Regions from separate parts of the Streptomyces sp. MB09-01 genome, predicted to be linked through region 2. Evidence: riboswitches for the same ligand, from Rfam matches in the RefSeq annotation. Region 2 holds a riboswitch; each other region holds the start of a gene.

Region 1 (10,226 bases), on a different contig from region 2:
GCTGGGCTCGTACGCCATCGGCTACCGCTTCTACGCGCGCTTCATCGCGCACCGCGTGCTCAAGGTGGACAAGACGCGGGCCACCCCCGCCGAACGCCTTGACAACGGTGTCGACTTCCATCCCACCGACCGCCGGGTCCTCTTCGGCCACCACTTCGCCGCCGTCGCCGGCGCCGGCCCGCTCGTCGGACCGGTGCTCGCCGCGCAGATGGGCTACCTGCCCGGCACCATCTGGATCGTCGCGGGCGTCATCTTCGCGGGCGCCGTGCAGGACATGATCACGCTGTTCTTCTCCACCCGGCGCGACGGCCGCTCCCTCGGCCAGATGGCCCGGGACGAGATCGGCCCCGTCGGCGGAGCCGCCGCCCTGGTCGCCGTGTTCGCCATCATGATCATCCTGTTGGCCGTGCTCGCGCTGGTCATCGTCAACGCCCTGGCGCACTCCCCCTGGGGCGTCTTCTCCATCGGCATGACCATCCCGATCGCCCTCTTCATGGGCTTCTACCTGCGCGTGCTGCGGCCGGGCCGGGTCACCGAGGTCTCCTCCATCGGTGTCGCCCTGCTCCTGGTCGCCATCGTCGCGGGCGGCTGGGTCGCCGAGTCCTCCTTCGCGGACACCTTCACGCTGGAGAAGGAGACGCTGGTCATCTGGATGGTCGCCTACGGCTTCATCGCGTCGGTGCTGCCGGTGTGGATGCTGCTCGCACCCCGCGACTACCTCTCCACCTTCATGAAGATCGGCACCATCGCGCTGCTCGCCCTGGGCGTGGTCATCGCGATGCCGATGCTGAAGATGCCCTCGGTCACGGACTTCGCCTCGCGGGGCGACGGCCCGGTCTTCGCCGGCTCGATGTTCCCGTTCGTCTTCATCACCATCGCCTGCGGCGCCCTCTCCGGCTTCCACTCGCTGGTCGCCTCGGGCACCACCCCGAAGATGATCCAGAAGGAGACCCAGGTCCGGGTCATCGGCTACGGCTCGATGCTGACCGAGTCCTTCGTCGCCGTCATGGCGATCATCGCGGCCTGCATCATCGAGCCCGGCCTCTTCTTCGCCGTGAACTCCCCCGCCGGGGTCATCGGCACCACGGTCGAAACCGCCTCGCAGGCGGTGACCGACTTCGGCTTCGCCATCTCCCCCGAGGCGCTGACCCAGGCCGCGAAGGACGTGGAGGAGGCCAGCCTGCTGTCCCGTACGGGCGGCGCTCCGACCTTCGCACTCGGAATGTCGGAGATCTTCTCGTCGGTCATCGGCGGGGCCGGCATGAAGGCCTTCTGGTATCACTTCGCCATCATGTTCGAGGCGCTGTTCATCCTCACCACCCTCGACGCGGGCACCCGCGTCGGCCGGTTCATGCTCCAGGACACCCTCGGCAACCTGCACAAGTCCTTCAAGGACGTCAGCTGGAAGCCCGGCGTCTGGCTGGCGAGCGCGATCGTCGTCGGCGCCTGGGGCTACTTCCTGTGGGTGGGCATCAAGGACCCGCTGGGCGGCATCAACCAGCTGTTCCCGCTCTTCGGCATCGCGAACCAGCTGCTCGCCGCGGTCGCCCTGGCCGTCTGCACCACCCTGCTGGTCAAGTCCGGCCGCCTCAAGTGGGCCTGGGTGACGGCCGTCCCGCTGGCGTGGGACGTGGCCGTGACGCTCACCGCCAGCTACCAGAAGATCTTCTCCGACAACCCGAAGATCGGCTTCTTCGCGCAGCGCAGCACCTTCCAGGAGGGCATCGACGCCGGGAAGGTGCTCAAGCCCGCGAAGAGCATGGACGAGATGCACACCGTGGTCACCAACGCCACGGTGGACGGGGTGCTGTCGGCCCTCTTCGCCCTGCTGATCATCATCGTGCTGCTGGACGCGGCCCGCACCTGCCTGAAGGCCGTCCGCAAGCCGGAGTCGGTGGCCCTCACCGAGGTCCCGTGGACCGAGTCGAAGATCGTCGCCCCGGCCGGGCTGATCCCGACCGCCGAGGAGCGGGCGGAGCTCGCCGCGGCGGGCCTCGACTCGGGCGGCGGACGGGTCAAGGAGCCGCTGTCCTCATGAGCGGCCTCACGAGCGGCCCCAGCCGCCTCACGAGCGGCGCCCGCGGCTTCCCGCGGCTGCGCGGCGCGCTGGCCCGGGCCCGGTTCTACGTACGGGAGTTCTCGGGAGAGGCGGCGTACGACCGGTACGTCGCCCACACCCGCTCCCACGACCCGGACGCGGAGGTCCTGAGCCGCCGGGACTTCGAACGCGCCCGCACGGACGCGCGCGAGGCGGACCCGCGCAAGGGCTTCCGCTGCTGCTGAGCCACACCGGAGGGCCCCGCCGAAATCCGGCGGGGCCCTTCGCGCGCCTCCGGCACACTCGACCGCATGGACATCACGATCAGACCTGCCCAGCCTGCCGAGTTCGCGGAGCTGGGCGAGATCACCGCCCAGGCCTATCTCGCCGACGGGCACCTGGACTTCAACGAGGACGACGGCTACCTGAACGTGCTGCGCGACGTGGCCGGCCGGGCCGCCCTGGCCGAGGTGCTCGTCGCCGAGCGGGACGGGCGGATCCTGGGCGGAGTGACCTTCGCCGCACCCGGGAGTCCGCTCGCCGACATCGCCGGCCCGGACGAGGCCGAGTTCCGGATGCTCGCGGTGGCCCGCGAGGGGCGCGGCCAGGGCGTAGGCGAGGCGTTGGTGCGGGCGTGCGTCGAGCGGGCGCGGGCGATCGAGGGCGTGGCCGCCATGGTGCTCTCCACCCAGCGCAGCATGACGGGTGCTCATCGGATCTACGCGCGACTGGGCTTCGTACGCGTTCCCGAGCGGGACTGGGCGCCGATCCCGGGTCTGACACTCCTCGCGTATCGGCTCAAGCTGTAGCCGCGCCGACACTACATGTGGGGGTTGCCGCATACGGCCGCCCCCACATGTATGCTCAAGGCTGCTGTCTCGCAGGGGAATCCGGTGTGAATCCGGAACTGTCCCGCAACGGTATGAAGTGTCCGCCTACCGGATGCCAAGTCCGAGGACCTGCCGACAGCGCGCCCGGCTCGACCGAACCGGGTGCCGACACGTCCGGGCCTCGCGGTTGGGCCGGTGGACGCCATGCGGTGTGTACGCGTTCCCGTCACGCCCGCATGCGCCCGCCCGCGCCCCGCTCCGCCGATGACCGGGCCGAGCGAGGGAGAGCTCCCGCCGTGACCATCGCGCCTTCCGCACCGCGCGCCGAGTCCGTTTCTGGCGACAACACCGAGGGCCCGGGGGCCACGCTGCTGCGTACCCTCACCGAACTTACGGCGGACCTCCCCGACACCGACCCCGGCCGGGTCGCGGCCTCCGCCCTGCGGGGCCGCAGCTCCGCCGCCGACGACGCCGAACTCCGCGCTCTCGCCACCGAGGCGGCCGCCGGTCTGATCTCCGAGGACCCCGCGTACTCGAAGCTCGCCGCCCGGCTGCTGACGCTGGCCGTGCGCGACGAGGCCGCGAGCCAGGGCTCCACCTCCTTCTCGGCCTCCGTCGAGGTCGGCCACCGCGAGGGCCTCATCGCCGACCGCACCGCCGAGTTCGTGCGCACGCACGCGAACCGGCTGGACGCGCTGGTCGAGCACACCCTCGCCGAGGGCGCCGACGACCGCTTCGGCTTCTTCGGCCTGCGCACCCTGCACAGCCGCTACCTGCTGCGCCACCCGATCACCCGTCAGGTCATCGAGACCCCGCAGTACTTCATGCTGCGCGTGGCCTGCGGCCTCGCCGCGGACGAGAGTGTCCAGGCCGTCGAGGAAGTGGCCTCGCTGTACCGGCTGATGAGCCGCCTCGACTACCTGCCCTCCTCCCCCACCCTCTTCAACTCCGGCACCCGGCACCCGCAGATGTCCTCCTGCTACCTGCTGGACTCCCCGCTGGACGAGCTCGACTCGATCTACGACCGCTACCACCAGGTGGCGCGCCTGTCGAAGCACGCGGGCGGCATCGGCCTGTCGTACTCCCGCATCCGCGCCCGCGGTTCCCTGATCCGCGGCACCAACGGCCACTCCAACGGCATCGTGCCGTTCCTGAAGACCCTCGACGCCTCCGTCGCCGCCGTGAACCAGGGTGGCCGCCGCAAGGGCGCCGCCGCCGTCTACCTGGAGACCTGGCACGCGGACATCGAGGAGTTCCTGGAGCTCCGCGACAACACCGGTGAGGACCAGCGCCGCACGCACAACCTGAACCTCGCCCACTGGGTCCCGGACGAGTTCATGCGCCGCGTGAACGCGGACGCCGAGTGGTCGCTGTTCTCCCCGGCCGACGTGCCCGAGCTGGTCGACCTGTGGGGCGACGAGTTCGACGCCGCCTACCGCAAGGCCGAGGCGGAGGGCCTGGCCCGCAAGACCATGCCCGCCCGCGACCTGTACGGCCGGATGATGCGCACCCTCGCGCAGACCGGCCAGGGCTGGATGACCTTCAAGGACGCCTCCAACCGCACGGCGAACCAGACCGCCGAGCCGGGCACGGTCGTGCACTCCTCGAACCTGTGCACCGAGATCATCGAGGTCACCAACGACGGCGAGACGGCCGTCTGCAACCTCGGCTCGGTCAACCTGGGCGCTTTCGTCATCGACACGGCCGACGGTCGCGACATCGACTGGGAGCGGATGGACGAGACCGTCCGCACCGCCGTGACCTTCCTCGACCGCGTGGTGGACATCAACTTCTACCCGACCGAGCAGGCCGGCCGCTCCAACGCCCGCTGGCGTCCGGTGGGTCTGGGCGCGATGGGTCTCCAGGACGTCTTCTTCAAGCTGAAGCTCCCCTTCGACTCCCCCGAGGCGAAGGCCCTCTCCACCAAGCTCTCCGAGCGCATCATGCTCGCGGCGTACGAGGCGTCGTGCGACCTGGCCGAGCGCAGCGGCCCGCTGCCGGCCTGGGAGCAGACCCGCACCGCGCGCGGCGTCCTGCACCCGGACCACTACGACGTGGAGCTGAACTGGCCGGAGCGCTGGGACGCGCTGCGCGCCCGCGTCGCCGAGACCGGCATGCGCAACTCCCTGCTCCTCGCCATCGCCCCGACGGCCACCATCGCCTCCATCGCCGGCGTGTACGAGTGCATCGAGCCGCAGGTCTCCAACCTCTTCAAGCGCGAGACGCTCAGCGGTGAGTTCCTCCAGGTGAACGGCTACCTGGTGGAGGAGCTGAAGGCCCTCGGCGTGTGGGACGCCCAGACCCGCGAGGCGCTGCGCGACTCCTCCGGCTCGGTCCAGGGCTTCGGCTGGATCCCGGCCGAGGTCCGCGAGCTGTACCGCACGGCGTGGGAGATCCCGCAGCGCGGACTGATCGACATGGCGGCGGCCCGTACGCCGTTCCTGGACCAGTCGCAGTCGCTGAACCTGTTCCTGGAGACGCCCACCATCGGCAAGCTCAGCTCGATGTACGCGTACGCCTGGAAGCAGGGTCTGAAGACCACCTACTACCTGCGCTCGCGCCCCGCGACGAAGATCGCCCGCGCCGCGCAGGCCGCCACTCCGGCGGCGCTCCCGCAGGCCGTGGCCGACGCGGACGCGCTCGCCTGCTCCCTTGAGAACCCCGAGTCCTGCGAGGCCTGCCAGTAATGAGCTCCACCGACAACAAGAACCTCCTGGACCCGGGCTTCGAGCTCACGCTCCGTCCGATGCGCTACCCGGACTTCTACGAGCGCTACCGGGACGCGATCAAGAACACGTGGACGGTGGAGGAGGTCGACCTCCACTCGGACGTCGCGGACCTCGCGAAGCTGACGCCGGCCGAGCAGCACATGATCGGCCGCCTGGTCGCGTTCTTCGCGACGGGTGACTCGATCGTCTCGAACAACCTGGTGCTGACGCTCTACAAGCACATCAACTCCCCGGAGGCGCGCCTGTACCTGTCGCGCCAGCTGTTCGAGGAGGCCGTGCACGTCCAGTTCTACCTGACGCTGCTCGACACCTACCTGCCCGATCCGGACGACCGGGCGGCCGCGTTCGACGCCGTCGAGGAGATCCCGTCCATCCGCGAGAAGGCGCAGTTCTGCTTCAAGTGGATGGACTCGGTCGAGAAGATCGACCGGCTGGAGACGAAGGCCGACCGCCGCCGCTTCCTGCTGAACCTGATCTGCTTCGCCGCGTGCATCGAGGGCCTGTTCTTCTACGGCGCCTTCGCGTACGTGTACTGGTTCCGCTCGCGCGGCCTGCTGCACGGCCTGGCCACCGGCACCAACTGGGTGTTCCGTGACGAGACCATGCACATGAACTTCGCCTTCGAGGTCGTGGACACGGTCCGCAAGGAGGAGCCGGAGCTCTTCGACGACGCCCTCCAGCAGCAGGTCACCGACATGCTCAAGGAGGCCGTCGAGGCGGAGCTGCAGTTCGGCCGCGACCTGTGCGGCGACGGTCTGCCGGGCATGAACACCGAGTCGATGCGCGAGTACCTGGAGTGCGTCGCGGACCAGCGTCTGGTCCGCCTCGGCTTCGCCCCGGTGTACGGCTCGCAGAACCCGTTCTCCTTCATGGAGCTGCAGGGCGTCCAGGAACTGACCAACTTCTTCGAGCGCCGTCCGTCGGCCTACCAGGTCGCGGTCGAGGGCACGGTCGACCTGGACGAGGACTTCTAGGTCCCCGGTCTTCCGGGGTCCCCCGGTCGGGACGCGGTAGCGCCGCGAAGCCGGGATGCGGTTCACCACCGCGTCCCGGCTTCTCGCGTTTCCGGCGCCCGATCGTCCGGCTGCCCGTGTGCACGGTCGCCCCGGCTCAGTGGGCGACGGGGCCCCAGTGCATCCCGGTGTGCCGGGCGCGGGGCCGACGGGTGGGCGGAAGGCCGCCCGCCTTCTGGCGCGGCAGCCATACGAGGCGGGTCTCGACGGCCCGCAGCTGCCGGTCGATCCGGCGGTCGCGCAGGACCCCGTACAGGCTGGGGGCGAGCACCAGGGCGGCGACGGCAAGGACGGTGAGGTAGCTCAGGAGCGTGTTCATGTCTCCACTGTCCTCCCGTGGGGAAAACTCGCACAGTGGCAGGACTGTCATGAAAGAGCGAATTACTGCCACACTGGAGTCATGCTGACCAACGTGGCCGTGGCCCTCCTCGACGAGATCGCCCCCTTCGAGTTCGGGATCTTCTGTGAAGTCTTCGGAATCGACCGCAGCGATCACGGACTGCCGGTGTACGACTTCGCCGTGTGCGCGGCGCAGGAAGGCCCCCTGGCCATGTCCGGCACGGGCTTCACCGTCTCCCCCGAACACGGGCTGGAGCGGCTGGAGAGTGCCGACCTGATCTGCGTGCCCGCCTTCCGTGACGCGGGCGAGCGTACGTTCCCGGAACCGCTCCTGGAGGCGCTGCGCCGCGGGGTGGACCGGGGAGCGCGGGTGGTCAGCGTGTGCAGCGGCGCGTACGTGCTCGGGGCGGCGGGACTGCTGGACGGCCGGCACTGCACCACGCACTGGATGCACGCGGCGACGCTGGCCCGGCGCTTCCCGCGGGCACTGGTCGACCCGGACGTGCTCTACGTCGACGCGGGCCCGGTGATCACGTCCGCCGGCACCGCCTCCGGCATCGACGCCTGCCTGCACCTCGTCCGGCAGGAGCACGGGGCCGAGGTGGCCAACACCATCGCGCGGCGGATGGTCGTACCGCCCCACCGGGACGGCGGGCAGGCCCAGTACATCGAGCGGCCGCTGCCGCGCACCTCCTGCGACACCGTGGGCGAGGTGATCGAGTGGATGGCCCGCCACCTGGAGGAGGAGATCACCGTCGAGCAGCTCGCGGAGCGCGCGCACATGTCACCGCGCACCTTCGCCCGCCGCTTCCTCCAGGAGACCGGCACCACCCCGTACAAGTGGGTGCTGCGCCAGCGGGTCCTGCTGGCCCAGGAACTGCTGGAGTCGACCGACGAGACGGTGGACGCGATCGCCGGCCGCTCCGGCTTCGGCAACGCGGCCGCCCTGCGCCACCACTTCCTGCGGACCCTGGGCACCACGCCGAATTCCTTCCGGCGCGCCTTCCGGGGCCCGCAGGCCGCCTAGCCGGCCGAGGGGGCTACGCGTTCGGGACGGTCTCGTAGCGCGGGGTGCCCTCTTCCATCTGCCGCAGGGCGTCCTTGCGGTCCCGCTTCGAGAGGCGGTCGATGTAGAGGTAGCCGTACAGGTGGTCGGTCTCGTGCTGGAGGCAGCGGGCGAAGTAGCCGGTGCCGCGCACCTTGATCGGGTTGCCCTGGGCGTCCTGGCCCTCGACCTCGGCGTAGTCCGGGCGGGCCAGCGAGGCGTACGCCGTCGGGACCGACAGGCAGCCCTCGTTCGAGTCGTCCAGCACCCGGGTGCCCGCGGGCAGCTCGACGAGCTTCGGGTTGACGACGACACCGGTGTGCCGCACCCCGTCGTCGTCCGGGCAGTCGTAGACGAAGACCTTCGCGTCCACGCCGATCTGGTTCGCGGCGAGGCCCACGCCCTCGGCGGCCTTCTGGCTGGCGAACATGTCGTCGATCAGCTGCGCCAGCTCGTCGCCGAACTCGGTGACGTCCTTGCACTCGCTGTGCAGGACCGGGTTGCCGACGACGGTGATCGGGCGGGCGGTGCCGCGCTCACGGTGGGCGAGCTCGCGCTCCGCACAGTCCTCCGTGTCCACGACGTACCCGTCGTTCACGACCTCGACAACCTCGTTCTCCTGCTGCGACATGTCCGCCGTACGCCTTCCGTAAGTCCAAGTCACCGGTGGTCGCCAATGGCCACCGATGTGCCCGTACAGCCTACGGCCCGGCTCAGCAGACTTCTTCGAGATCCCGCCACTCACGGGTGCCCGGGCTGTCCGCGACCCAGCCGTCGAGCAGTCCGCGCACCAGCCCGGCCGGCGCCGCGATACCGCATTCGCGCTCGGGCACCCACAGGGAGCCGGAGCCGGCCGTACGGTGCCCCAGCGGTCCGGGGTGCCCCGGCTCGCTGTGGTCGTGCGGATCCAGGTGCTCGCCGTCGCCCTCGTCGCTGGGCATCTCGCTCTCCGAGCAGGTCCGGCACAGCAGCCGCACCGACGAGGACCAGTCCTCGGCGGCGAAGCCCGCGTCCGAGGCCAGCTGCTCCAGCGCGTCGCGGTCCGCCTCGGTGGCCGCCTCCAGCAGCACCACCCAGGTCGGCACCGGCGACGGCGCCCACAGCTCGATCTCGTCGAAGACGGGGTACGAGGGGCCGGCCGCGGTGATCCGCTCGCCGTGCGGGACCCCGTCGTGGAGCACGACCTCGCCCCAGCGCCGCCCCGAGGAGGGCAGCGGGATCGACAGCACCTCCAGCCGGGCCGGATCCAGCCTGCGGCCCCAGACCACCTCGGCCTCGCCCTCCGGCGAGAGCCGCACGGCGGCGCTGCCGAGCTCCATGCCGACCGGTTCGCCACTGCCCTTGCCGCCCGCGCCGTGCGCGTCGCCGGGCACCTTCAGCCCGTACGCCTGCCAGGCCCGCCGCGCCAGCGGCCAGTCCTGCAGCGCGGTCGCGGCGATGCCGACGTTCCACCAGTCCGGGGCGCCGGTCTCGCGGTCCAGAAGGGCCACGGCGCGCAGTCCGGCGGCCCGTGCCTGTTCCCAGTCGTGCCGGAACTTGTGCAGCAGGGCCAGATTGAACCAGGACTCGGACAGCCAGGGCTCCAGGTCCGCGGCTCTGGTCAGGAGCGCGCCCGCGTCCTCGTACCGCCCGTCGCCGATCAGCGTGAACGCGCGGTCGGTGGCCTGCCGCCACGAGGCGGAGGGCCGATGCCGTACCTTCCCGAAGATCCTCACGATTCCCGCCTGCCTGGGGGCACCCTCCCAGCGGTGGCTGGGGGACAACGGTGCAGCCTTGCGGACACTCTTACTGGCATCCAACCATGCCCACTCGGACGGCCGCTCATTACCCATGGGTTACCCCGGTCGGACAGGAACAACTCTGTCACGTCCACCCCTGGCCAGAACCCTCGCAAGACACTCCACGACCTCCGGCTGGTATTCGTACCCGGTGCCCAGGCGGAGCTGTTCCAGGGCGGCCAGTGAGCCGCCCGGGTGACGGCTCCCGCCGCCCAGGTCGTCGTACGCGTTCACCGTGCGCACGATGCGGGCCAGGACGGGCTGCTGCCGGTACGGGTCCGCCTGCCGCTCCACCACCACGGCGACCTCGGCCGGCACCCCGGTCTGCCGGGCCACCTCCCCGCCCAGCCCGGCGATCCGGCGGGCCTCGGCGGCGGGCAGCCCGGCGGTGGCCCCGTCCGGGACCGGGTCGACGAGGGAGAGCTGGCCGATGTCGTGCATCAGGGCGGCGTAC
Region 2 (10,226 bases):
TGGGCGGCGCGAAGCACACCAAGGACAGCCTCTGCACCCGGATGCGGGACGCGGGGCTGGTCATCGGCGAGATCCGGCCGGTCAATCCGTACCTGCACGCGTTCGAGTGCACCGTGCCCGAGTGATTCCGGGCCCTCCGCGCGCCACAACGCCTCGAGACCGGCGGGATGAGCCGGTCTCGGGGGCGTCGGTACCGCCGACGGGCGGTGCCCGTCCGTCCGAACGCGTCAGCCCTTGGCCGCCAGGGCGTTGTTGACGAGGTCCAGGAACTCGCGCGGCGACTTGCACCGGTCCGCGTCGGCGGGCAGGGGCCGGCTGTGCCGGTTCTCCAGCTCGCCGACGATGCCGAGGAGCCCGAGGGAGTCGAGCCCCCACTCGTCGAAGCCCGAGTCGGGGCGGCTCGCCATGGCCTCGGGGTCGACGTTCAGGCCCGCCCCCTTCTTCATCAGGGCGGCCAGTTCTTCCATGGTCAGTCGAGGGGTCATGACGGCCATCTCCTCAGGCTCGGTCCGGCGTACGCCGGTCGGTGATCAGGCGCATTTCAGAGCGCGCGAGGAAGCGTGAGAGCTCTTGGTCGGTGGTGGGGACGCCGTCCTTGGCGCTGTCGAGCAGGCGGGCCAGCACGGCCGCCTTGTGGCCGCCCTCGACGCCGAGCGTCACGGCGGGCCGGGCGTCGAGCGGGCCGCGCATGTCGAGGAGCCGGACGACGATGTCGTCGCGCTGGAACAGGGTGCTGGCCTCGATGGGGTTGGCCGGGTCGTCCACGGCCGCCTCGTCCTGGCCGGCGAGCAGCCGGGCGAGCGCCATGCCGCACCCGCTCTTGGCGGGGTAGAAGAGCGCGTGCCGCCGGACGTCCGCGTGCTCGCGTCCGCCGCCCGCCACGTGGTGCACCGCGGGGAGCGCCGCCCGGGTGAAGAACATCCGGGCGGATCCGGGGTCGCTGAGGTCCCGGTCCTGTTCCAGATACGGGTTGATGGCCTCCTCCAGGGCCTGCACCTCGGGCTGCTGGGCCACGTGGCGCAATGCCGCGAGGAGGTCGCCCTCCACCTCGACCGCCCGTACGACCCTGTTCCCGTGCATGAAGAGCGAGGTGCGGCGGAGCCGGGTGTTCGCGTCGACCTGCGCCTGCGGGGAGGTGTACCCGGCGAGCAGCTCCGCCACGACGGGTTCGCTGCCCGGCTTCACGGTGAAGGTGAGGGCGTGGCGGACCACGCCGTCCCCGCGCCGCGGGGCGACCTGGAGGCGGCCCCCGGACCGGTCCCCGAAGACCGCGGCCTCGGGGGATGAGCCCGGGGGCGAGAGGGAGAAGACGGCGGAGGCCGGGACGGGGACGGGGTCCTTGGCGGTCTCCCGCAGCACGCTGAAGCGCAGCGAGCGCGTGTCCCGTACGCAGCCGTGGAGCGGCTGCACCGAGGCGACGTGCTCCTCGCTGTTCACCCAGGCCAAGAACCGCGGTGCGCTCTCCCACTCACTGGTGATGAGCCACTGCGAGGGATTCTCGATCGACTGGCACAACTCGTCCCGGATGTGTCCGGGAACGGAGGACACCTGCTTGCGGAGATGCTCGTAGACCTCCAGGAACTGGTTCTGCGCTCCGTCGTACAGATCCAGCAGCAGCACGACCCGAAGCCTCGAGCCGTCGAAGGCGGACTGGGATATCCGTTCCGACAAGGTTGTCATCGTTCACACTCCTTCGAGACCACACGGTCGCCACGGGGCGGCGCCACCCGAACCGATCGTTGTCCCGCAATCCCCCCGGCGCGAGAGGAGAGAACCAAGCGGGTGAACGGGCGAGGGAAGCGCCCTCGCACAGGGCATGGAAGAGCCATGAAGGAAAACGTCGACCACCGCGTCCCTGTCCTCATCGTGGGCGGCTCGCTGGTGGGCCTGTGCACCTCGCTGTTCCTCGGCCGGCACGGCATCAGCCACATGCTGGTCGAGAAGCACGCGGGTACCTCGATGCACCCGCGTGGACGCGGGATCAACGTACGGACCATGGAGTTGTTCCGCGTCGCCTGTGTCGAGGAACGGATCCGCGAGGCGGCCTCTGTCCTGGCGGACAACCACGGCATCCTGCAAGGCGGCTCCCTGACCGGTGAGGACCAGGAGTGGCTGTTCGAGCAGATCGACCCGGGGGGTGCGATCGCCCGCTTCAGCCCGTCGGCATGGTGCCTGTGCAGCCAGAACGACATCGAGCCGGTACTGATGTCCGTGACCCCCGGGCTCGGGGCCGACCTGCGGTTCTCCACCGAGCTCCTCTCCTTCGAACAGGACCCGGGCGGTGTGACCGCCATCGTGAAGGACCGCCGTACCGGGGAGCACAGCACGGTGCGCGCGGACTACCTCGTCGCCGCCGACGGGCCGCGCAGCCCGGTGCGGGAAGCGCTCCGGATCGGCCAGAGCGGCTCCGGGGACCTGTTCCACAACGTGAGCATCACCTTCCGGTCCCGCATGCTTGCGGACGTGGTCGGCGATCGGCGTTTCATCGTGTGCTACCTGACCAAGCCCGACGCCGACGGGGCCCTGCTGCCGGTGGACAACAGCGAGCGGTGGGTCTTCCACGCGCCGTGGCACCCCGACCGCGGCGAGACCCTGGAGGACTTCACCGACGAGCGCTGCGTCGATCACATCCGCCGGGCCGTCGGCGCACCCGGCCTGGACGTCGAGATCACCGGGAAGGCTCCGTGGCACGCGGCCGAGCGGGTCGCGCAGCGGTACGTGGCCGGCCGGGTCTTCCTGGCCGGTGACTCCGCCCACGAGATGTCCCCCACCGGGGCGTTCGGCTCCAACACCGGCATCCAGGACGCGCACAACCTGGCCTGGAAGCTCGCAGCCGTCCTGGACGGCGCGGCCGGCCCCGGGCTGCTGGAGACGTACGAGACCGAGCGGCTTCCGGTGGCGCGGGCGACGAGCGAGCGCGCCTCGGCCCGGTCCGCCGAGCACAGCCACCCGGGGTACGAGCCCGACCCCGAGACCGTTCCCGAGGCCCAGCCCGAGCCCGCCCCGGGCGGGGGCGGACGGCAGGGCGGTGTCCTGTCCGTGGCCATGGGCTACCGCTACAACGAGGGCGCGGTCCTGGGCACCGACCCCGACCGGCCGGTCGTGCCCGAACGGATGCGTCTGTGCGGCGAACCGGGCACGCGCGCGCCGCACATGTGGCTCCACGCCCCGGGGGAGGAGCAGCCGAAGTCCACCCTGGACCTCTACGAGCGGTCCTTCGTCCTGCTCAGCTCCGAGGGCACGCCGTGGAGCGGGGCGGCGGGATCCGTCGCCAAACGGATGAACGTGCGCCTGGACGCCTACGCCATCGGCAACGGACCGGAGGCCGACCTGATCCCCTCGAGCGCCGGCGACTGGGCCGAGGCGCACGGCACGACCCCGGCCGGGGCGGTCCTCGTCCGCCCGGACGGCTTCGTGGCCTGGCGCTCGGAGGAGGCCGTGGCTGATGAGGAATCGGTCCTGTACAAGGTCCTGACCACCCTGCTGGACCGGTACTGACCTCCCCCTCCCGGATCCCCGCGCCGCCCGGGCGACGCGGGGATCCTCCGTGTGCCGGTCCCGCCGCGCCATCCGGATATTGGACAACCCTGTCCGTTGACGACGAACGCCATCTACTCTGGCCGGGCAGCTGGTTCGCACCCGTCAGCCGGACGGGGTGCGTCGTAAGAGGGAACCCGGTGGGAATCCGGGACTGCCCCGCAGCGGTGAGCGGGAACGACCGCCGTCATACGCACTGGGACCGGAACCGGTCCTGGGAAGCGACGGCCAGTAGGAGCCCGCCGGGAGACCGGCAGGCGCGCCCGCGAGTCCGAAGACCTGCCCGTTGCCCGAGCGCGAACGACCGCGCCCGGTTTCCCGGTGACCTCGTGGGCGGGTCGGCGTGCTTCAGGCGGATCGTTCCGGCGTGTACCTCAGGCGTACGCGCGTCCGGCGGTCCGCCCGTTCCGGCACCCCTTCGCAGCCCAGGCCCGTCACCGGGTCCATGGAGACACGCTCGCGAAGGAGAGTTCCGTGACCACCGAGTCCGCAGCCGCGGCAGTACAGGCCACCGTGTACGGCTACCCCCGCCAGGGCGGCAGCCGCGAACTGAAGAAGGCCGTCGAGGGCTACTGGAAGGGCCGCGTCACCGCCGACGCCCTCCGGGAGACCGCCCGTGACCTGCGCCGGACCAACTGGCAGCAGCTGGCCGACGCCGGCATCACCGAAGTGCCGACCGGCGACTTCTCGTACTACGACCACGTGCTGGACACCAGCGTGATGGTCGGCGCCGTCCCCGAACGCCACCGTGCCGCCGTGCGGACCGACGCCCTCGACGGCTACTTCGCCATGGCGCGCGGTACCCAGGAGGTGGCGCCGCTCGAGATGACCAAGTGGTTCGACACCAACTACCACTATCTGGTGCCCGAACTCGGCCCGGACACCGTGTTCACGGCGGACTCCTCGAAGCAGGCCGCCGAACTCGAAGAGGCACTGGCGCTCGGCCACACCGCCCGCCCGGTCCTGGTCGGGCCGGTGACCTACCTCCTGCTGGCCAAGCCGGCCCCCGGTGTCGCCGCCGACTTCGAGCCCCTGACCCTGCTCGACCGCCTGCTGCCCGTGTACGCCCGGGTCCTGGCCGACCTGCGCGCGGCCGGAGCCGAGTGGGTGCAGCTGGACGAGCCCGCCCTCGTGCAGGACCGCACCCCCGCCGAACTGAACGCCGCCGCCCGCGCGTACCGCGAGCTCGGCGCCCCGGGCGACCGGCCCAAGCTGCTCGTGGCCTCGTACTTCGACCGGCTCGGCGAGGCCCTGCCGGTGCTGGCCAAGGCCCCCGTGGACGGGCTCGCCCTGGACTTCACCGATGCCGCCGCCGCGAACCTCGCCGACCTCGCCGCCGTCGGCGGCCTGCCCGGCAAGCGCCTCGTCGCGGGCGTCGTCAACGGCCGCAACATCTGGATCAACGACTTCGAGAAGTCCCTGTCCACCCTCGGCACCCTCCTCGGCCTCGCCGACCGGGTCGACGTGGCCGCCTCCTGCTCCCTGCTCCACGTCCCGCTGGACGCCACCGTCGAGCGGGACGTCGACCCGCAGGTCCGCCGCTGGCTCGCCTTCGCCCGGCAGAAGACCGCGGAGATCGCCACGCTCGCGCGCGGCCTGGCCGGCGGCACCGGCGCGATCGCGGCCGAACTCGCCGCGAACCGGGCCGACCTGGCCTCCCGCGCCCGCTCCACCGTCACCCGCGACCCCGCCGTGCGCGCCCGGACCGCGGCCATCACGGACGCGGACGGCCGCCGCTCCCAGCCGTACGAGGAGCGCGCGACCGCCCAGCACGCCCGCCTGGGCCTGCCGCTGCTGCCCACGACGACCATCGGGTCGTTCCCGCAGACCGACGAACTGCGCGTGGCCCGTGCCGACCTGCGGGCCGGCCGCATCGACACGGCCGGCTACGAGGAGCGCATCGAGGCCGAGATCCGGGAGGTCCTGGCCTTCCAGGAGAGGGCCGGGATCGACGTCCTCGTGCACGGCGAGCCCGAGCGCAACGACATGGTCCAGTACTTCGCCGAGCAGCTCACCGGCTACCTCGCCACCCAGCACGGCTGGGTCCAGTCCTACGGCACCCGCTACGTCCGCCCGCCCGTCCTGGCCGGCGACATCTCCCGCCCCGACCCGATGACCGTGCGCTGGACCGCGTACGCCCAGGCGCAGACCGGCCGCCCCGTCAAGGGCATGCTCACCGGCCCCGTCACCATGCTCGCCTGGTCCTTCGTCCGCGACGACCAGCCGCTCGGCGACACCGCCCGCCAGGTGGCGCTGGCCCTGCGCGACGAGGTGAACGACCTGGAGGCGGCGGGCACCTCCGTCATCCAGGTGGACGAACCGGCGCTGCGGGAGACCCTCCCGCTGCGCGCCGCCGACCACGCCGCCTACCTGGCGTGGGCCACCGAGTCCTTCCGGCTCACCACCGCCGGGGTCCGTCCGGACACCCAGATCCACACGCACATGTGCTACGCCGAGTTCGGCGACATCGTCGACGCCATCGAGGCCCTCGACGCCGACGTCATCAGCCTGGAAGCGGCCCGGTCGCACATGCAGGTCGCCGACGAGCTCGCGGGCGCCGACTACCCGCGCGAGGTCGGCCCCGGCGTCTGGGACATCCACTCGCCGCGGATCCCCTCCGTGGCCGAGGCGTCGGCCCTGCTCCGCAAGGGTCTCGCGGCCATCCCTGCCGAACGGCTGTGGGTCAATCCCGACTGCGGCCTGAAGACCCGGGCCTGGCCGGAGACCAGGGCCTCCCTGGAGAACCTGGTCGAGGCCGCCCGCCAGGTGCGCGCCGAGGTCACCGCCGACGGCGCCTGATCCGGGGCCCCGGCCGCCTCAGGCGGAGCGCGGTGGTGCGACGCGCTCCCGGTCGGGCGGCCGGGCCCCGTCGCCGTGGTCGCCGGAGCCGCCGGCGCAGTCGTCCCCGACGAGGCCCGCCACGTGGTCGGTGATCGTGTCGAGGATGTCCGTGGAGATCGTTTCGTCGCCGAGCACGAGGTGGTTGAGCGTCAGCCCGTCCGTCATGGCGGCCAGATAGCGGGCCAGTACGGTCACGGGGACGCGGAGTTCGAAGCCCATGTGGTGACGGAGCTGTTCGATGAGCTCGGTGTAGGTGTCGGCGTAGAGCTGGTACTGGCGTCGGGCGAGGTGCTCGAAGCCGGGCCGGCGCAGGGCGTACTGCGTGAGTTCGTAGGTGAGCATGTGCTCGCCCGGGTGGGCGGACACGTGGTCCCAGTACGCCTGGAAGCCGGCCCGGACGGTCTCGCGGAGGGTGGCCTTCGGCTGGATCGCCTCCTTCACCACGGTGATGCTGTGCTCGGTGATCGCCGCCATGACGGATTCGAGCAGGGCCTGCTTGGAGTCGAAGCAGTAGTGGAAGACGCTCAGCGACACGCCGGCCTCGGCGGATATCGACCGGGTCGTCGTCCGGGCGACCCCGTCGCGGGTCATCGCGCGGATGGCGGCCTCGGTCAGCTGCCGGCGCCGGTCGGCCGACGGCATCCGTGCCATGGGCGGTCCCTTCGGTTCGTGCTGCTGTGCCGGGCGGTGCGGTGGGACACGGGCGGTGCGGCGGCGGGAAGGCGGCCGGGGCCGGCCGGATCGCTGAGGATCCGGCCGGCCCCGGCACCGGACACCGCCCGGGCGGCGTCAGCTGCTGTAGACGCCGACCTCGTGGAGCGAGTACCCCCACTGGGTGCCGCGCTGCAGTCCGTGGACGCGTACGTACCGGGCCGGGGTGCCGGCGAACTGCGCCGTGTCCAGCCCGCCGTCACCGGTGGTCGTGGACCAAACGGACTGCCAGTTCGTGCCGTCGCCCGAGAGCTCGATCCGGTACGACTTCCCGTGGGCGCGTTCCCACTCGAGGGTGACGCGCTTGACCAGGCCCGGTGTCCCGAGGTCGATCCGGAGCCACTGGTCGTCGCTCCAGTCGCTCGCCCAGCGGGTGCCCGTGTTCCCGTCCACGGCCCGCGAGGGCGCGTAGCTGACGAACGGGTTCCACTCGGACGAGCTGGCCGAGGCGGGGGCGCCCGCGGCCAGGTTCACCCCGGCCTTGTGCTTCTCGGACGAACCCCACGTGGTGAGGTAGGACTCGGCGCCCCGGAACAGGTCGTCCACCACGTCCTGGCCGCCGGTGATCCGGATGTCCTCGATCCAGTCCGGGACCAGGCCGTAGTGCGAGGCGCCGTCGGTGTTGAGGTCCCAGGTGCGCGCGCCGGTGGTCTGCTTGTCGATCACGGAGCCGCCGTCGGTGCTGCGGAACGGGTAGCGCACCGGGTTCGGGGCGTCCGCGCCGCGGGGGCCGGGCCAGCCGCCCACGCCGTTCATGTCGGTGCCGTAGCCGTAGCCGACCTTGTACTTCTCGCGCAGCGCATCCGTGCGCCTGGCTTCCGCGCTGAAGGCCTCGGAACCGCTCATGTACTGGGCGACGAAGCCGCCGAGCCGGTACACCCGCTCCGTCCAGTCGAGGTCCATCCAGCTGTGCGAGGAGATCACGCCGGGGTACGACTCGGATTCGAGGATGTCGAAGGCCCGGCCCGCGGCCTTGACCCCCATGTGGTCGATCTCCAGCATCATCTTGCGTTTCATCATGCCGCGCACCGCGTACTCGCCGAGCTCGGTGAGACCGCGGGTGTTGCACTGCGCGTCAGCGGCGTACGAGGGGACCGCCACGCCCGCCGGGAGCTGCTTCTGCGCTTCGGGCGCCGCCGCGAGGCCGATGGGGTTGTCGTGCTGCGGGCCCTTGCACTTCTCCGTCTGCCAGAAGGTGCCGGTGGACAGGAACTGGCCCACGTTGATCGCCGTGCCGAGCGCGCCCTGGTCGAAGCGGACCCCGCACAGGGCGTTGTCGAACTTGTGGCACAGGAACATGCTGCGCACGCCCAGCTTGTGCAGCTCGTCCAGGCCGCGGTCGATGTCCTCCTTGCTGCACTGCGCGATGTCCAGGATCTGCTTGCAGCCGAACGGTTCGGAGGTCTCGACCCCGAGGACGACTGCCAGCTTGCCCTGCTCGACGACGTCGCGGGCCTGCGCGGAGTCGGTGACGATCCGGAACCAGCCCTTGCCCGGCCCGCCGTACATCTTGTCGATGTACGCCTGCATGTCGTACGTCTTCTGCGCCTCCAGGCGGATGGCGGTCATCTCGTCGCAGCCGCGGTCCTTGAAGAAGTAGACCGAGCAGATGACCCCGTTGGTGACGAGGTCGTTGACGAGCACCCGCTGGCCGCCGCGCCAGGCGCGTTCGACCCAGGCGTAGTAGTTCTGCTGGTGGGTCAGCGAGTCGTGGGCGGGCCAGTCCTTGAAGGTCGGCCAGCCGTTCGGGTCGTGCTTGCCGTCTCCGCCCTTGGTGATGAAGTCGAAGATGGCGAGCGTGCCGTCCGGATAGTGCTCGGGGCAGTCCTTGAGCGCGTCGGCGACCCCCTGCTCGGAGAACGGCTTGCCGCAGATGAGACGGCCGCCGAAGCCCTCGTTGGACATCAGGTGGTCGTGCGCGTCGACGAAGCCCCGGACGCGTCCCTGGGAGTCGGTTCCCTTGAAGGGTTCGCCGGTGACGTCGATCTCGGAGTCGGGTGCGGGCCGGGCGACCGGGTTCCACCAGCCGGGGTCGGCGGCGGAGGAACTGGGCACGGGGCCGAGCACCATGGCCACCACGGCGAGGAGCAATGACAGGACCGCCAGGGGCCTACGCCTGTGGTGCGTGTGTCGGGAAATGGTCATCACTCACGTCTTCGGTCAGTGGATGGCGCGGTCGAGGAGCCGGATCCGTCCGGGGGCACGACGGCCACGGCCGCACGGCACGGCTGTGGCTCGCTTGTCATGGCCCGCACAAGCGGTGGGACGAGAATCGCCACTGGCGGCAGCAGAGTCAAGAGTCCGGGACAGATGACCTGATGGATCGTCAGTCCGGCCGGATCGGATCACCGGGACGACGTGCCGGCGGTGTCGGTGGGGCGTGCGACGATCCCAGGCATGATCGCCTCGTTCGCCGCCCTGCTGCCCACCGCGGGTACCCACGCCTCGACCACGTACGCCGACTGGGCCGCCGCCCACGACCCGGACGCGGCCGGGACCGCGCGCGCCCTGATCGAGGACATGCGCACCGAACTGGGCCGCTCCCGGACCAAGCCCGGCCGGTTCGTCGACACGATGGCGGCGCGGGCGCGACGGCTGCCGCCGGCGCACCTGCCGTGGTTCTGGGACACCGTGGGGCACCGGCTGATCGGACACGGGAGCCGGCCCGGCGGGCGGGCCTACGCCGCGGCCCGGGAGGCCGAGGCCCGGCACGGACTGCCGGTGGACCCGGCCTACCGCCGGGCCAACGCGCTGCTGTTCGCCACGGGCGGGGCCATGCCCGCCAAGGAGTTCGGGGCCCACCAGCGGTTCCTCGCCGAGACGTTGGAGCCGGGCGCGGCGCACGCGGCCCTGGAGGCGTTCCTGACGGCTTGGGCGGGCTCGCCCGCCGACCTGCCCGCGGATCTGGTGCGCCGCGTACGGGCGTCCGCGAAGGCGGCCGGGCACGGGGACGAGGAGGTGGCGCGGCTGGTGGGCGCGATCCTGTCGGTCACCCGCAAGAAGTCGGTGCCGGAGGCGCTGTTCACCGCCGCGGAGCAGGTCCTGACGGCCCATCGGCCGGCGGACACGGTAGCCGCCGGACTGGTGGAGGTCTTCCCGGACGGGGTCACCGACGGCGGGGCGTGGCTGCGGATGCT
Region 3 (10,226 bases), on a different contig from region 2:
GACGGCGGCTTCCAGGTAGACGTGCGCGACCTCCCCTCCCGCCGAGGGGAGGAAGGTGAACGGCATCCGCATGTCCGGATCGCCGGCGCCGCCGAGGAACAGGGCGTACAGGGACCAGGAGAACGAGGCGGCGACCCCGAGGGAGACCAGGGTGTCCATGGTGGCCGCCGCATGCCGCAGCCCGCGTACCGCCCGCAGGTGGAAGGGCAGGGCGCTCCACACGACGACCGGAGCGGCGAGAGTGAGGCACAGCCACTGCCAGTTGCGGAACTGCAGGGCGGGCACCATCGACAGCACGAGGACGGGGGCGCAGAGCAGCACGGTGATCAACAGCCGTTCGCGCTCCGCGCGCTGGCCCTCGCTCTCGGCGTCGGCGGGCTGCTCGGCAGGCGGGGACTCCTCACGCGGTACGGGCGCCGGGGGCGGCTCGGCGGTGTAACCGGCGCGCTCCACCGCCTCGACCAGGTCCTGGACGGTCACGGCGGGCGGATGGCTCACCCGTGCCCGCCCGGTGGCGAGGTTGACCGCCGCGGTCACTCCGTCGAGCCTCGCCAGCCGCTTCTCCACCCGGTTCACGCAGGCCGCGCACGTCATACCGCCGACGGTCAGGTCGGTCGTGGTCAGGGTGCCGCCCACGGCGTCCGCGGTCACCGCCCGCTCCCCGGATGCGTACCGTCCATGCCGCCCATGCCGCCGCCGGATCCCGCGTCGGGGCCGGTCCGGTGCAGGCCGGGAGCGACCGGCCCGGCGGCGGATCCCACCCCGTAGGAGAGGGCGAACACGGCTGCCAGGAGCACGACGAAGCCGGCCAGGGCCGGCGGCGGCGCCCAGCGCGGCCAGGCGGGGCGGGGGCGGGTCTCGGGTTGCCTTCCGGTCATCGGCTCTCCAGCTCCTGGGTACGTGTACGGCGCTGCGCCCGTCGCGGTCATCCGTGCGGGACCGCCGGAGAGGTAGTCGTGCGCGGTGCGGTGCGAGTTCCCGTCGGCACCCGTTCGCGTCGAACTCCTTCCGGCGACCCGGCCCACGCGGCCGGCGTGCCGCCGTACGGCGTGCACCACCCGGCCGGACACGTCGCCGCCGACGCCCTGGAGCACGGACGGCGGCCTACCGGTCAGTCCCGGCGAACGGCCGGCTCTCCTCCCTCCGGCGCTCCGTAGGCCGGCCGTTCGCAGCCGGGCAGGACGCTGACGAACGGCACCCCGGTGCGCGGATGCGCGATGACCTCGGCCTCGACCTCGTACACCTCGGACAGCAGCGGCGCCGTCAGCACCTGCGCGGGCTCCCCCGTGGCGACGACGCGGCCGCCCGTCATGACGCAGATCCGGTCGCAGAACGCCGCGGCGAGGTTCAGGTCGTGCAGCGCGACGACGGCGGTGACGCCGAGCCGCCGCACGAGCCGCAGTGCGTCCAGCTGGTGGCGCAGGTCCAAGTGGTTGGTCGGTTCGTCCAGCACCATGGTCCCCGTGCGCTGGGCGAGCGCACGGGCGATCAGGACCCGCTGCTTCTCCCCGCCCGACAGCCGGTCGAACGGCGCGTGCGCGAGGGAGTCGACGCGCAGCTGCGCCAGGGACCGGGTGATGACGTCGCGGTCGTCCGCGTCATCGCCCGCGAAGGCCCGCTTGTGCGGGGTGCGGCCCATCGCCACCACGTCGTACACGGTCAGTTCGAAGTCCCCGGACGTCTCCTGCAGTACGGCCGCGAGGCGCTGGGCGAGGCGTTTGCCCGGCATGCGCCAGACGTCCTCGCCGTCGAGCAGGACCCGGCCCGATGTGGGCCGCACCGCCCGGTAGAAGGTGCGCAGCAGGGTGGACTTGCCGGCGCCGTTGGGGCCGACCAGGCCCACGACCTCGCCGGGCGCCACGTGCAGGGAGGCCCGGTGGACCAGCGCCTTGCCGTTCACCACGACGCTGACCTCCTCGGCGCGGAGGGAACCGGGCTCTGCGGTCGGTCGGCCGGTCACCGGGCAGCCTTCCGTCGCATCAGCCAGAGGAAGAAGGGACCGCCGACGAGGGCGGTGAGGATGCCCACGGGTATCTCTTCCGGGCTCATGAACGTGCGCGCGGCCAGATCTGCGGAGATCAGGAACGCCGCCCCCAGGAGGGCCGCGGCGGGCAGCGCGCGACGGTGGTCGGCGCCCACGAGCAGCCGCACCACGTGCGGCATGATCAGTCCGACGAAGCCGATCTGCCCGCTGACCGCGACGATCGTGCCGATCATCAGGGCCACCAGGGTGAACAGGGCGCCGCGGAACCGGTGCACGTCCAGACCGAGGGCCGCGGCGGCCTCCTCGCCGGCCAGCAGGAGGTTGAGCGGACGGCAGACACCGAGGAGGACGGCCGTCCCGAGCAGGACCGCACCGACCGGGATCCACACCGTCGTCCAGGTGGTGCCGGCCAGTCCGCCGAGCATCCAGCGCAGCGCGGACTGCGTCTTGTGCGGATCGTTCGAGGTGACGATCAGGAAGCTGGCCAGCGCCGACAGCACCTCGGCCGTGGCCACACCGGCCAGGACCAGCCGCACCGTCGTCATCCGCCCGCCGGAACGGGCCAGGAAGTAGACGGCGACCAGGGCGGCCAGGGCCCCGCAGAACGCGGCCACCGGCAGGGTGAACAGCCCGAACATCGTCAGGTTCAGGACCAGGACGAGCACCGCGCCGACCGACGCGCCCGAGGACACGCCCAGCAGCATCGGATCGGCCAGCGGGTTGCGGACCAGCGCCTGCAGCGCCATTCCCGCCACCGACAGACCCGCGCCGACCACCCCGGCCAGCAGCACCCGGGGCAGGCGGACGTCCGTGACGATCGTCTCGCGCACCGGGGTCCACGTCGGCTCGGCGAGGGACGGGTGCACGCGGTGCAGCAGGATGCCCCACACCTGGTCGGCCGGGACGCTGATCGAGCCGGCCGCGATGCCGGCCGTGGCGGCGCCGGCCACCAGCACGCCGAGTAGGGCCAGCACCAGGGCGTACGGGATCCCGGGGCGGCGCGCGGGGCCGGGCCGGCCTTCCTCGCGCCGGCCGGGCCGGGCCTCCTCACGAAGGCCGGTCCCCACGGGTGCCGGTGCCTTGGCCCCGGTCACTGGACGAGTCCCGGGTGGAGCTGACGCGCCAGCGACTCGACGGCCGACGGCACCCGCACGCCGACCACCGTGGAGGACAGCGGCAGGACCGCGAACCGCTGGTTCTTGATCGCGGGCACGTCCTTCAGCGCCGGATGGGCGAGCAGGAACTTCTTCTTGTCCTCGACGGACCGGTCGCCGTAGTCGTAGATGACGACGGCCTCGGGCGCGCGCTGCGCGACCTGCTCGAACGAGACGTCGCCGAAGGCCTTGTCCAGGTCGGCGAAGAGGTTCGCCCCGCCGGCCCGCCGGATCATCTCGTTGCCGATGCCCTTGCCACCCGCGGTGAAGGCCGTCTTGTCGCCGCTGTCGTACACGAAGAGCTTGACCGGGGTGACGCCGGTGAGCCCGGTCTCGACCTTGTCGAGGGTGGCGTGCAGCTTCCCCAGCCGCTCCTCGGCCCGCTCGGGCACGCCGAAGATCTTGGCGACCGTGCGGATCTCCTCGTCCATGGCGGCCACGTCCACCGGGCCGGTGGGGCACTCCTCGGTGTTGAGGCGGGTGTTGATCCCCGCCTTGGTGAAGGCGGCCCGGCTGCGGCCCTCCTTCTCGTCGAAGGTGGACGTCCACCCGCCGTAGACGAAGTCGGGCTCGGCCTCCAGGAGTGCCTCGAAGGACGGGTATTCCTTGGAGAGGACCTTCACGCTGTCGTAGGCGGCCTGGTACTCGGGGAGGATCTTGTCGTCGAGATAGCCCGTCCCCACCATCGACTTCTCCAGGCCGAGGGCCAGCATCACCTCGGTCGCGTGCTGGTTCAGCGACACCGCGCGCTGCGGCGGACGCTGATAGGTGCTCGTCACCCCGCAGTTGGTGACCGTGACCGGAAAGCCCTCGGCGGTCGCGCCCGGCGAGGGGGTGGCGGAGGGCGCGGTGCCGCCTCCGCAGCCGGATATGAGCAGGGCGACGGCGAGTGCGGACAGCACGGTCTTCGGGTGGTTGCGGGGCATGGTTGGTCCTCTCACCGCGGATGGATCGGATGTTCTTCGCGCCCTGTCGGGAGGCGCACAGGAGCGGACGGGCGCACGGGGCCGCGCGGGGTGAACTCGCGCTACGGCTCGCGGGGACGGCAAGGCGGAGTCCCCGCACGGCCGGGCCACGGCGCCGGGGCAGGGCGTCTCGTAGGCCTGCCGGGCGGCCCGTCGCCTACGAGGGGATCGGCCCCGGGACGTCGACGTCGACGTCGACGTTAAGGTCGGGGAGGCCGGTGTCGTGCTCAACCCACCCAGCGGTGGTGACGGTCTGGTCGGCCACGTCAACTCTCCTTCGCGAGTCGCGGCAGAAAGGTCCCGGGCAGGTGTGCCTCGGGAACCCCGCACGACGCTTCGTCATGCGGGCAGTGGCAGGTCTTCGGACTCGCGGGCGCGCCTGCCGGTCTCCCGGCGGGCTCCTACTGGCCGTCGCTTCCCAGGACCGGTTCCGGTCCCAGTGCGTATGACGGCGGTCGTTCCCGCTCACCGCTGCGGGGCAGTCCCGGATTCCCACCGGGTTCCCTCTTACGACGCACCCCGTCCGGCTGACGGGTGCGAACCAGCTGCGCTCACAGCCTACCCGCGAGGCCGGCACCCCCGCTCGGGCCGCCCCCACACACCCAGGGCCAGCCGGGGCGGGACGCGCTACCGCAGCCAGACCGGTAGCCGCAGCTCCGCCTCCAGCCCGTCCTCTCAAAGGGCGTACTCCTCAAGCGTGTTCGGCCCCACCGCACAGCTCTCAGGCCTCAGTCTGAGGGTGGCGGGGGCAGTCGGAGCTGCGGGCGGGCGGGACCGTCGGCGGAAGGCCGGCGGCCGGGCCGTCCGTGAGCCGCCACGCGGTACGGATGGAGCCGATCAGCTGTCGTGCGCTGTACGGGGACACCTCCAGCTCCTGACGGGCCTGGCCCAGGAGATCCAGGTCCCCTTCGGGGCCTCGTGACGCAGCCTCGTCCCGGCGGCGGGCCAGGTCACCCTCGCCGAAGACGTCGAGCAGGGTCAGCGAGAACAGGACGTAAGCCGACGCCTCGTCGATGAGGTTCCGGGCCACGTCCGGAATCTCCGCGGCGGCTTCCTCGCCCAGGTGCCGGTGGAGATCGTGGAAGGCCACGTGCTCCAGGGCCCGCCGGAGCTCGACGGAGACGCAGGGGCAGCCGGCACGCAGATGGCCCGTCAGGTTCCGGAACGCCACGAGGAGCGCGCTGGTCCGCGGCGTCCACTGCTGCTTGCTCAGGAGCGTGCGGAAGCCCGCGAGCGTGTCGGCGAGCTCTTCGAGGATCAACTGACGTGAGATGTCGGTGAGTTCGATGAGCCGGGTCTTGGACGTGATCTCGTCCAGGCGCAGACCGTAGCGGATGAGATCCCTGGGTATTCCGCCCGAGAGGGCGTGCGTGAGCACCTTGTAGGGCTCGGAGAGACCGGACGCCCGACGCCCGAGGATCTTCTTCGACTCCTCCAGGGTGCACGGCAGGACGTGCACGATGTCGTCCAGCGAGCTGTCGGTGACGCCGCGGTGCGGAAGCCCGCGGCGTACGAAGGAGGCGCCGACGTCCTCGGCGACGGAGATCAGGTAGTGGACGTGGGGCACGCCCAGGATGGCCTTGATCTCGTTCAGGAACGCGAGCGCTTCGGTGTCCGAGCCCAGCCGGTCCAGCTCGTCGATCGCGATCACGACCCGCTCCTGCAGCCGGTGCTGCTCGGCGGCGATGCCCGTCAGCAGGTCACGGAAGTCGGAGACCAGCTCGGGGAAGTTCGGCGGCAGGGTCGACAGCGAGGCCGTGTGCGTGGTGAGGAGCTGTGCGGCCCCCGACGTGACCGCAGAGGACGCCGTCTGCATGGTCTGCAGCCGGTACAGCTCGTCGCGGCAGGCCGTCACGAGGGACGGCGTCGGGTCCGGAGGGGTCCAGGAGCCGGCCTTGACCAGCAGCAGTCCCGCGAGGACGCAGGCGAGGCGGAGGGGGTTCTCGGGGTCGGTCACGATCGCCTGCGCCACGGGCCTGGTGAGGAGCAGCGCGAGCGACACGAGGAGCACGCCGACCGCGATCCGTCCGCGGGCGACGGTACCGAGCAGCAACCGCCCCCGGAATTCCCACTGCCGTTCGGGCATCAGATTCGCCACTCCGGTCAGCGCCACGAGCAGCAGCAGGAGACTCTCCGGGTCTTCGTCGATGTTCCCCACCACGCTCCGGACACCGCTGTCGAAGAACAGCGAGAGGAACGCGGCCACGGCCAGCAGCGCGCCGATCGCGACCAACCCGTACCGGGCACCCCGGCGGAGGTCCGCCCACCGGCTCCACCGCCGCAGGCTCCACAGGGCGATGCCGGCGACGACGACGAGCACGGCGGTCCCGATCCGCTCGCCCCGCCAGACGTCCGCCACCACGTCGGCCGCCCGGTGCCCGTACTCCGCCGCGCGCGTACGCAACGGACGCTCGTACCGGGTCGCGAGGGAGCGCGCGCTCGCGGCCAGGCCGAGGACGACGAGCGCGCCCGCCGCCAGCCCGAAGGCCAGCAGGGTGAGCGCGTTCCGGAGGGCGGGGAACAGGCGGCGCGCCGCCCTGCGGAAGGTCGAGAGCCGGACGAACGCGGGAGGGACGTAGCCCCGGTGGACGAGGTACCTCTCGCACGTCCTGACGTAGAGGGACAGCAGGAAGTCGTACGGGGAGTACGTGGCCGGTGCCTGCACGACGACCGCGAACCCGGCGTCGTTGGCACAGGTTTCCAGGAGGGTCGACTTGCCCACGCCCCGGGAACCGCTGACCGCGATGGTCCCGCCGCTCTCCAGTTGGACGATCTTGCGGGCGAGGCTCCGGGCAGCCGGGCTGTCTATCACGTACTGCGGATTGCGCGGGGAGCGCAGGCCGTCGTAGCTGTCGGCGAGGAGCAGCGAGTCGTGGTCCTCACCGAGCAGCGCCTGCACCACCCGGGCGACCAGGGGGCGCACCCCGTTCTCCTGGAGGTCCCGGCGCCAGGCGGCTTCGGCCCATGCCGTCCTCCTGCTCAGCAGGAGAAGGGCCGGCCGCAGACGCCATTCCCGGAGGTTCAGCAGGACGCTCATGCGCCACACCGGGTGCCGCCACACCGCGGTGGCGGTCAGGAGCGGGATCACGGCGCCGGCGAGGGCCGTGGTCCAGGACGCGAAGGCGAGGAACAGGAGGGTCAGGAGTGTGGTCGAGCCGAGCACCACGGTGGCCGGATGCGTTCCGTTGCGCAGGTAGTCGAGCCGTCGACGAAGCCGTTCCCTCTCTTCGAGCAGGGAACGGAAGTGCTCCTGCGTGTCCCGGCAGGGTTCGACGGCCCGTGAGACATTGGCCTCGGTGAGCATGTTCGCGCGGGTGTTTTCGGCGGTCGCCTGCGGGCGCACGCCCAGGCGCCGTGCGGCGGCCGGCTCGGCCACGCAGGCGTCCACCGCGGCGAGGTACACCTCTGCTTCCCGCTCCAGGGCGAAGAAGTCGGCGACCTGCCAGGCGGGGCGCGGGCGGTGTCGGGGCATGGACGCAGGGCCTTTCGGGAGGGACGCCGGTCAGCACGGCTGGGGCGGGGTGGGGCGGTGCGGGCCGGTCAGGACGCGTTGCGCGCGCGTACGAGTTCCCGTCGCGAGATGCGCGTGCCCCGCTTGTGCTTGATCCGGAAGAACGCCCGGAGTCCGGGTTCGTCCTTCGAGTCGTCGTCGTCGTAGGTGACGGCGTGGCTGCCCCCGTCGTCGAGCAGCCGCCCGACGTACTCGGCGAGCGTCATGGGCCCCGAGCCGCTGTATCCCCAGGACAGCCCCGGGGCGTCCATGGCAGGGGCCGGGTACAGCACGCCGTCGCCGGTACGCACCCAGATCGGTTTGTCGAGGACGATCTCCTTGAGGACGGAGCCGGCGGGAAGGCGCTTGGGTGCCCGTCCGATATAGGTGATCTCCCGGGCGTCGCGGGAGCTGAACTTCCCCTTGACGGCGACCACGGGGCTTCCGGTCGCCGGATCGACGAAGGTCCCCACGGTGTCGTAGTCCTCCTCCCACACCCGGTGGAGTGCGGTCGGCGGCACGGCACGCAGCCGGTTGATCCACTCGGCTCCGGCCCGGGTGACCTCCGTCCGCATCAATTGGAACGTGCCGCCGAACGGAAGGTGCTTGGCGCCGCTCCACCCGCTGACCTGTTCCAGGCACTCCACCGCCAGGTCGTCGGTGCGTGTGCAGAGCTCGGCGAGTCCGGCGCCGACGACGTCGTCCGTCGCGACCTGCGCGAGACCGGGATCAGCCGTGTCCGGCACGGCCGGGAACACCATCGAGGCCCTCGCAGAACCCGCCCGGCTGCGGAGGTTCTCCATCTCCTCGGTGGCGCTGTCCGCGGCTGCGGCCCGGATCCGGTGGCCGATGGTGAAACAGGCGTGCCGGAGCGGGGAGCCTTCGGGCTCTTGCCGCGCCAGCGTGTAGAGCGGCTCCCAGGAAGGGAAGGTGATCACCTCTACCGGCCGGGGTTCGTCCCCGGGCCGCCACGCGGTCAGGTGTTGCTCGCGGCGCAGCGAGCCGGGCCAGAACGGGACGCGGGTCCCCACATGGGCGGCCAGTTGCGCCCAGGTCGGGTCGTAGACGAGTTCGGGCCGGTCCCGGTCCACCGCCCGCAGCTCGGGCCCGTCGAGACCGTAGGCGTAGTCGACGAAGACGAAGGTGTCGGCGTCGTCGTGGACGTCGAGGACTTCCCTCCCCGCGTCGCCGATGCCGTACAGGGGATAGACGACGGCGACGACGCCCGCGTGCGTCCGCCACAGCCCTGCGAAGAGCTCGGCATCGACGGTCGTGTCGTCCTCGGGAGTCCGGTACGCACCGCCGAGGTAGCGGGGCTTGACCGCGGGCGCCGGGCGCAGCAGGAGGGGGCCCTTGCCCGCGAGGCCGGGATGCTCGGCGGCGAGCCACCGGCCGAAGTCATGTCCGGACCACTTCGTCTCGCCTTCGGTGCCGGCGGGATCGACGGGGTCGGTCATGCCGGCCGCGATGCGTGACCACGCGGCCTCCGACAGGCGGAATACATCCCTCAGCTCCGCCGCGGTGAGCTTCTCCAACTCGCCCCTCCTCCATGCCCCCTTGAAGCTCTCCATCATGGGGGAGGGGTCTGACAACGGGTGCCGCGGGCTGCCGTTCCCTTCGGCCCCGCGGTCAGGCGGCGGGCTTCCCGGGCTGGCCGGCGCGCGCCACGCTGACCCGCCTCTTCCCCGACCGCGTCGTCGAACGGCTCAAGATCGACCGCCTCGGCGTCGGCGGCGGCGGAATCCACTGCGTCACCCAGCAGCAGTCGGTGTGCCGTAGGCCCTCGGTGGCAGGCTGGCGCCCGCGCGGCCGCAGGCCTGTCACTGCCCCGTGAGCGCCGAGGTGCCCTGCTCCGCACCTGATATCGCGTAATAAGAGCGATCGATATGTGAGCGCGATAATATTCTCGTCATCGACGTTGCGCGTATCAGCGCCAGGCAGGAGCGCCCATGGACACGCCCGCGCAGCCACGGACCGTCGCCGCGCTCAACTCCGTCGGCGTGCGCCGTTTCACCACCGGGCTGGTGATCCTCGACCGGATCGACTGGACCGTACGCTCCGGCGAGCACTGGGCGTTGCTCGGCGCGAACGGCGCGGGCAAGACGACCCTGCTGCGCCTCGCCGGTGCGCTGATGCACCCCATCGACGGCACCGTGGAGATCCTCGGCCACCGGCTCGGCCGCCTGGACCTGCGCGAACAGCGGGCCCGCATCGGCCTGGTCTCCAGCGCACAGCGCGTTCCCGAGAACGAGACCGCGCGCACGATCGTCCTGACCGGAGCCACCGGGACCGTTCAGCCGCTGTGGCGCAAGACGACGCCGCGACCCGCGAACGCGCCCACGACCTGCTCGCCGAACTGAACTGCAAGGACCTGGCCGACAGGCCGTACGGCGTGTGCTCAGGCGGCCAACGCGCCCGCATCCTCATCGCTCGCTCGCTCATCGCCGACCCGTCCCTGCTGCTCCTCGACGAGCCGTTCAACGCGCTCGACCTGCCCTCGCGCGAGGACCTGATCGACGCCCTGCACCGACTCGCCACCGGTCGCCCGGACCTGGCGACCGTCACGGTCACCCATCACGTGGAGGAGCTGGCCCCGAGCACGAGCCACGCACTGCTGCTGCGCGAAGGCCGCG

What was found. A riboswitch is a leader RNA that binds a small molecule or an ion and turns the genes downstream of it on or off. The one in region 2 is predicted to bind cobalamin.
Region 1: linked by a shared signal. The riboswitch ahead of PV721_RS11470 (ribonucleoside-diphosphate reductase subunit alpha) and the one ahead of metE (5-methyltetrahydropteroyltriglutamate--homocysteine S-methyltransferase) in region 2 are both predicted to bind cobalamin.
Region 3: linked by a shared signal. The riboswitch ahead of PV721_RS19650 (ABC transporter substrate-binding protein) and the one ahead of metE (5-methyltetrahydropteroyltriglutamate--homocysteine S-methyltransferase) in region 2 are both predicted to bind cobalamin.

Annotation. Positions count from the first base shown of each region.
Region 1 is NZ_JARAYQ010000039.1:330-10,555, forward strand. It holds gene PV721_RS11455 (carbon starvation CstA family protein) at 1-2,038, shown strand, start outside; gene PV721_RS11460 (YbdD/YjiX family protein) at 2,035-2,283, shown strand; gene PV721_RS11465 (GNAT family N-acetyltransferase) at 2,350-2,847, shown strand; cobalamin riboswitch at 2,889-3,020, shown strand; gene PV721_RS11470 (ribonucleoside-diphosphate reductase subunit alpha) at 3,165-5,555, shown strand; gene PV721_RS11475 (ribonucleotide-diphosphate reductase subunit beta) at 5,555-6,571, shown strand; gene PV721_RS11480 (hypothetical protein) at 6,708-6,929, opposite strand; gene PV721_RS11485 (helix-turn-helix domain-containing protein) at 7,011-7,976, shown strand; gene def (peptide deformylase) at 7,990-8,625, opposite strand; gene PV721_RS11495 (hypothetical protein) at 8,708-9,709, opposite strand; gene PV721_RS11500 (HD-GYP domain-containing protein) at 9,830-10,226, opposite strand, start outside.
Region 2 is NZ_JARAYQ010000140.1:11,130-21,355, reverse strand. It holds gene PV721_RS26280 (methyltransferase) at 1-125, shown strand, start outside; gene PV721_RS26275 (acyl carrier protein) at 228-485, opposite strand; gene PV721_RS26270 (SchA/CurD-like domain-containing protein) at 499-1,680, opposite strand; gene PV721_RS26265 (FAD-dependent monooxygenase) at 1,828-3,498, shown strand; cobalamin riboswitch at 3,613-3,839, shown strand; gene metE (5-methyltetrahydropteroyltriglutamate--homocysteine S-methyltransferase) at 4,012-6,336, shown strand; gene PV721_RS26255 (TetR/AcrR family transcriptional regulator) at 6,355-7,029, opposite strand; gene PV721_RS26250 (discoidin domain-containing protein) at 7,168-9,234, opposite strand; gene PV721_RS26245 (hypothetical protein) at 9,487-10,226, shown strand, end outside.
Region 3 is NZ_JARAYQ010000087.1:7,251-17,476, reverse strand. It holds gene PV721_RS19670 (heavy metal translocating P-type ATPase) at 1-594, opposite strand, end outside; gene PV721_RS43965 (hypothetical protein) at 648-1,094, opposite strand; gene PV721_RS19660 (ABC transporter ATP-binding protein) at 1,112-1,987, opposite strand; gene PV721_RS19655 (FecCD family ABC transporter permease) at 1,957-3,051, opposite strand; gene PV721_RS19650 (ABC transporter substrate-binding protein) at 3,075-4,064, opposite strand; cobalamin riboswitch at 4,438-4,664, opposite strand; gene PV721_RS19645 (P-loop NTPase fold protein) at 4,825-7,575, opposite strand; gene PV721_RS19640 (hypothetical protein) at 7,644-9,128, opposite strand; gene PV721_RS19635 (agmatine deiminase family protein) at 9,179-9,427, shown strand; partial or broken gene PV721_RS19630 (ABC transporter ATP-binding protein) at 9,543-10,226, shown strand, end outside.